Regions from separate parts of the Oceanobacter sp. 5_MG-2023 genome, predicted to be linked through region 2. Evidence: predicted binding sites of a transcription regulator. Region 2 holds the regulator's gene; the other holds the start of a gene.

Region 1 (3,427 bases), on a different contig from region 2:
CTTTGGTCGCCTGACGCTGGGAGTCGTTAAAGTAAGCAGGTACGGTAATCACTGCTTCGGTAACGCTTTCGCCGAGATAGTCTTCAGCGGTTTTTTTCATTTTTTTCAGGATTTCAGCAGACACCTGTGGGGGAGCAAACTGCTCGCCACGTACTTCAACCCAGGCATCACCATTGCTGGCTTCCATGATTTTGTACGGTACCATTTTGATGTCTTTCTGAACCACATCATCCTTGAAGCGACGACCGATCAGACGTTTGACCGCAAACAAGGTATTTTGTGGGTTTGTAACGGCCTGGCGCTTGGCAGATTGACCAACCAGTACTTCTTCGTCAGCGTAAGCGACGACAGACGGTGTAGTACGATCACCCTCTGCATTTTCAATAACTCTGGTCTTATCGCCATCCAGGATCGCCACACAGGAGTTGGTGGTTCCCAGGTCAATACCAATAATCTTACCCATGATAAATCTCTCCAAAACTCGAGCAGTGATCACTGCTTGCTTGTCTTTAACCGATTGCAACGAGGAACGTTGCGATGTATTTGCCTATGACTTGTATATGTGTCCGAAGCTGGCGCTTTCAAGGCATGCCATTAAATTTTTGCAACCTGCCATTCAGCTTGCAGAGCTGCCTTTACTCACAACAACCATTGCAGGACGTAACAAGCGACCGTTCATCAGGTAGCCTTTTTGCATCACAGCAACCACCGAATTGGGTTCGGCATCCGCGCTTTCGACCATGGTCATGGCCTGGTGGTGTTCAGGGTCAAACGGATGACCAACCGGATCGACCACATCGACATTAAACTTGGCCAGGGCCGACAGGAATCCGTTCAGCGTCATCTCGATGCCGTCACGAATGGCTTTGGTCGCCTCTTCTTCCGGTGCGGCCGCCAGGCCACGCTCCAGGTTATCCACGACGGTAACCATTTCGTTGGCAAATTTTTCCAGACCGAACTTGTGGGCTTTTTCCACGTCCAGTTCAGCACGACGACGTACATTTTGCATTTCGGCCTGAACGCGAAGAACCTGCTCTTTCAGATCAGCGATTTCTTGCTGGGCTGCTGCCAGCTGTGCTTCAACATCTGGCTGATCGGTGGCTGCCGCTTCTTCAGCCTCTCCGGTCTCAATACTGGCATCAGCTTGCTGATTTTCGTTTTGCAGGGCTTCGTCCTGATTTTTTTGCTCGTCTGACATGAAGTACTCCTCTCGTCGAAAAATGGCGCTCGCAGCTATATGGGGTTCCGCTCGTCGGATTCAAGGGTATAACCGTAAGAGAATTCAACTTGTCACTTGACAGTAACAAGTACTGTATATAAAAACACTGGTTATACATTCAGATAAAGGCGTTATTTTCATGCTCACCCATCTGTCTATTCATCAATTTGCCCTGGTTGAACATCTCGAACTGGAGTTTCAGCGCGGCATGGCCGTCATCACTGGAGAAACCGGTGCTGGCAAATCCATTCTGCTGGATGCTCTTGGTCTGGCGCTGGGTCAACGTGCCGATGCCGCCATGGTGCGACAAGGTGCTGAACGTGCGGAAATCTGCGCCAGTTTTTGCCCAACACCCAAGGCTCGTCAGTGGCTGGCTGGCCGCGATATTCCTGATGAAGAAGACCTTGTCTTGCTGCGGCGGGTTGTTTCGGCCGAGGGCCGCTCCCGCGGCTATATTAATGGCCGCCCCGCGTCTGCCAACGATTTGCGTGAGTTATCACAACATCTGATCGAGGTTCATTCCCAGCACGCCCACCAACGGCTGATGGAAAAAGACGCCCCTCGTGACATCGTCGATGCCTTTGGCAACCTGAAACCATTGGCCACCAGAGTCGCCAACTGTTTTCAGCAATGGCAACGTATGAAAAAACGCCTGCACAAGCTGCAGGAAGTCAGTAGTGAAGTCCAGGCTCAGCGTCAATTACTCAGCTATCAGGTAGAAGAATTACGAGAATTGTCTCTCGGCGTGACGGAGTTGGCGGATCTGGAGCTGGAGCATAAGCGCCTGGCCAATGCAGAATCCATGTTACTGGGCGGACAACAGGCACTGGCCGCCAGCACAGGTGACGACGGTGACAGCCAGGGAGCAGCCCAGATGGCCTGGGTTGCCTATCAGCAACTCTTGCGTATTGATGACCAGCACACCAGCCTGACAGAAGCACGTGACTTAATGCAGCAAGCCCAGATACTGCTCGAGGAAGCAGGTCACTCGTTACGTCGCTATCTGGAGCAGGTAGACATTAACCCCCACCGGCTACAGCAGGTAGAGCAACGTCTCAGTGATATTTTCAGCATGGCACGCAAGCATCAGATCCAACCGACTGAGCTGTACGATCACTGGCAGCAGCAAGAAGCCGCACTTGCCGAACTAAGCATGTCAGACGAAGACCTCGCAGATCTGCAAGAGCAAGTGATCGCACTGGAACAGCGCTACTTGACCGAAGCGCAGACATTGAGCCAGGCACGCATCCAGGCCGCCGCCAGGTTGGATGCCAACGTATGTGATCAATTTGATGCCATGGCACTGGGGCGCACCCGGTTTGAAACCCATATCAACCCGCTGTCACTGAGTGAAGCAGGCAAGCACGGCATCGACCAGATCCGTTTTATGGTTCAAACCAATCCGGGGATGCCTGCCGGGCCGCTGGCCAAAGTCGCCTCCGGAGGTGAGCTGTCACGAATCAGCCTGGCGATTCAGGTCGTCACCGCAGCCACCAGCGATATTGCCTGCCTGATTTTTGATGAAGTAGACGTTGGTATTGGCGGTGGCACCGCTGAGCGGGTGGGCCGCTTGATGCGTGCTCTTGGTGAACGCGGCCAGGTCATGTGCGTCACCCACCAGCCCCAGGTGGCGGCGCAAGCACATCAGCACTTTATGGTCAGTAAGATTTCTGGCGATGAGTACACTCACACGCGTATTACAGAACTCGGCGACACCCAACGGACTCAGGAAATTGCTCGTATGCTGGGAGGTGTTGATATCACACACAGCACCATGACTCATGCCAAAGAGATGCTGGCACTGGTCAAACAGGCGTAGCGCTGGCTGACAAAGCAATAAAATGATACGGCCCAGCATGAATATTCATTAACCGGGCAAGATCACAGCACCGCCAACCGTCAAATAACCAGAGCGGCAAACCACACAGAAGCGCTATCAGAGAAAGGAAAACAGACAGCAACGACGAATGTCGTCACCGATGTTACAGAGGCTTCGGCACAAAGGCACAAATCTGCCAACGGCCGACGTTGGTAAAAAGCGGCCAAGGCCGCCATATCTGGGGAGACACATCACAGCCCCCTCATCTCCCCTATAAAACCAATGTCATCATCTGACATTGGTCAATACGGATTACTTCTTCTTGCGGATATAAAGCACCAGGCTGTGATCAACCAGATCGTAACCGTGCTGTGCTGCAATTTCATGCT
Region 2 (3,427 bases):
CGCAATATGCGGACGGGCAAGAACAGACAAGAATAGTCGCTCATAAACGGCTGGAGGCAACCCCAGGAGGGAGCACGAAGATCGAACAGCAAAGTTCGACGCCACAGAGGATAAAAACAGAGACAGAGACAGAGACAGAGACAGAGACAGAGACAGGATAAACTCTGATCGGCAAGCGCAAGGGCAAGGAACAAACGCCGCTGCCCACTCACCACTCAGGCAAAAACAGTAAAACCGGAGTCTGGCTCCGGCCTAGCGATGAACAATGACGGTTTTTTTCGTCAGCCCGGAATAAACATCAATCGTATGATTCTGCGGTGCTGTCGGCATCCAGACAGCCTGGGTGGCCACCTCTGCCGTCGCCGGATTATGCAGCACCAGACTGACGGTATCCGAATTATTGATCGCCGCCAGCGGATACACCTCTTCCGGCAAGATCGAAATCACCAGCGTGGTATCTCCCTGATACGACAAATGATTGCCCGATTTACCCGCACTTGCCCGCAGCGCTTTCATGGAACCGACCATACGAATATTACTGGCCGCCTTACGCACGCCCTGGGCATTCTTGACCAGCACATCAAAACGGTCTGCAGACTGTATTTGCGAAACCGGGATGGAACCGTGGCTGACGGTCAAGGTATATAAAACACGATTATCCGCCAGTCGTTCCGATAACGTCGGGATATCCGGAGCCGCAAGCTCACCAAAATAAAAAGGCATGCCCGCTTGTTTAGCCACCTTGAGCACCTTGCCGACCACCAGACTGGCATCCAGCGCCTGTCGATCCGTTTTTTCAATTTCGCGCATCGTCAGTGTGTTTTCAGTCACCAGGGTACCGGCGGTCAAGGTCTGGTTAGCCACCAGCACCGTGTGGTAATTCATCTTGTCGATCTGGCGATATCCCAGCACCGCAGTCAGCAACGCTGAAATAGAAAATACCGTCAAACCAACAATGGCACTGCCATTTAATCTGCGTTTCATGATCCATTCCTCCGTAACCACTGAACGAATAAAGGTTCTGACCCATTGGTCAGAACCTGATCAGGCGATCAAGGAGCAGTCAAGGTCCCTGCAACAGCAGCAGAACTGGCACCCAGACTGGCAGCCGTTGCACCACCTTCCAGTGCGGTGGCGGTGACGAAGGTAAACTCGGTATTGTCCCCGGCAATCACATCTGGCGCGTCGCCATAAACCGACCCTTCGACAGCGGCGGTACTTTCGCCATTCACCAGACCATTAAATGCGTAGGTCTGATCCAGGCTGCCAATGGCTTCCGCAACGTCTTCCATTTCTGCTGTCAGTGCATCGCGCATGGTCACCAGACCCACTGTCAAACCGACCACCATGGTAGTCACCAGCAGCACCAGCTCCGAGGTCATAACGAAACCACCCTGTCTGGTTTTATGCGCCGTAATTGAAGTTGTCATAATGTAATCCTCATTGCATTTTAGGTATTTTATAGGCTGTAAAAACGTTCAAGCATTTCATTGTTAACCCCTTGTTTACTCTGCTCTAGCCAGTCGTTAACCGGGGTTACATGGGTATTGCAGCCGTTGTGCCAATTTTTGAAATACCCTTTCCAGCGGCGTATCCGGCGATACAAAAACACCATATTTGCCAGCCCAAAAAACATAAAAACCCTTTATTAATGCGGGTTACAGCGATGCCGGAATATTTTATAAAATATCCTGGCCTGCACCAGAAACCCTGAATATCAGCTCAATAACAAAACGTAATGCCTCTCAATACCTGACTTTGCCATGGCATGACGTTTTTTGATTCGCAAAATGAAAAGTAATTTGGGAATCAGAAACAGCCCAGTGCCGGAACCTCGCAGGCAGTCGATCCGGAAAAGATCAACTACTGTGGGTTTACACAGTGTTTTTTACTGTATATATTCACATCTACTGTACAGATAAACAGATATGGAAACCCTATGATCAAGCTCACCGCCAGACAGCAGCAGGTACTCAACCTGATCAAATCCGCACTGGAAGAAACCGGTTTTCCACCCACTCGTGCAGAAATCGCCAAGGAACTGGGATTCAAATCCCCCAACGCCGCAGAAGAACATCTCAAGGCACTGGCACGCAAAGGCGCAATCGCCATCATGCCCGGTGCCTCCCGGGGTATCCGGATTATCGGCACGGAACCGGAAGGCCTGCCAGTCGTTGGCCGCGTGGCTGCCGGTGAGCCGATCCTTGCCCAGGAACATATCGAGGAATATTGCAGCTTGCCCGCCAATTTCTTCAAGCCAAGTGCCGATTATCTGCTGGAAGTACAAGGCGACAGCATGAAAAACGTCGGGATTTTTAATGGCGACCTGATTGCGGTACACAAGTGTGAAAGCGCCCGTAACGGTCAGATTGTGGTGGCCCGGGTCGAAAACGAAGTCACCGTCAAACGCCTGGAAAAAAATCGTAACAAGGTGCTGTTACACGCCGAAAACGACGCCTACCGACCGATCGAAGTCGATTTGCGTCAGCAGGAATTCAATATCGAAGGTTTGTATGTCGGAGTCATCCGCCGTAATCACTAATCAATCCGCCCAGACAAGACAGCCAGTATCGGTCAGTAGTCATTCACGAGGTTTTGTATGCGCCAACTCAGCTTGCCAGTCGATCGTCAGCCCGTATTGCCGTTTACGAGTATCAACCCGATAACAAGCAAGCCACACGCCTGTGGCAGCCTGACCGAAGTGATTGTCTCTGATGACAGCGCGATCCAGCCGATGCAGCTATTACCCATGCTGGCGCATTGTAATGCCAGTGACCGCTGGCTGATGTGGCTCAGCCCGAACCGGACGCTGAACAAACGATCACTGGCTGATATGAATCTCGACAAGGCACCGGTTATTCATATCGATCTCCAGGCAGATACCCAACAACTGTTGTGCCAACGCATTCTCAACAGTGGTAATAGTCACCTGATTATTGAATGGCAAGGGAATATCAGCCAGCGTGAACGTCGCCGCTTGCATAGTCTGGCACGGCAGAGTGGCAGCCATGTCGTACTGGTACAGGTCCGCCCAAACCTCTGACATACATATAACAGTCACGCATAAAAAACGGGTAGCCAGGCTACCCGTTTTTTCATTACCCAGCGAAGCGTTTAATGCAGCGGATAGCTGTGTTCTTCAACATCAAAGTCATCATCCACATCCATGCCCGACAGCTCGCTGACCTTACGGACACCGGCTTCCAACATCACACGTGCAACATCCATATGGTGCTCACTCAAGCTGGCTTTGGCATCCTCTGAAAAGTGGATTCGCATTAATGCATCACCGTCTTGCTCATCGGCCCGACGTAATGCAACATCCCCATTGGAAAGCTCAATAATCTCGAAAAAGCGTGCCATATATCGTCTCATAAAAAGTGACTGATCAGTCTAACACAGGTGCGACAAACACACGCAGGGCAGA

Evidence for each region. The regulator LexA, encoded in region 2, represses DNA repair genes until DNA is damaged. The targets are predictions, from matches to a motif close to TACTGTNTANNTANACAGTA.
Region 1: a site for LexA is predicted at 1,309-1,328, ahead of recN (DNA repair protein RecN). Genes of this name have one in related genera too.

The regions. Positions count from the first base shown of each region.
Region 1 is NZ_JAUORS010000003.1:147,763-151,189, reverse strand. Features, by position in the region: gene dnaK (molecular chaperone DnaK) at 1-463, opposite strand, end outside; gene grpE (nucleotide exchange factor GrpE) at 617-1,198, opposite strand; gene recN (DNA repair protein RecN) at 1,359-3,038, shown strand; gene fur (ferric iron uptake transcriptional regulator) at 3,351-3,427, opposite strand, start outside.
Region 2 is NZ_JAUORS010000004.1:54,077-57,503, reverse strand. Features, by position in the region: gene Q4551_RS04200 (SAF domain-containing protein) at 253-984, opposite strand; gene Q4551_RS04195 (hypothetical protein) at 1,053-1,430, opposite strand; gene lexA (transcriptional repressor LexA) at 1,940-2,542, shown strand; gene Q4551_RS04185 (cell division inhibitor SulA) at 2,600-3,043, shown strand; gene Q4551_RS04180 (hypothetical protein) at 3,115-3,363, opposite strand.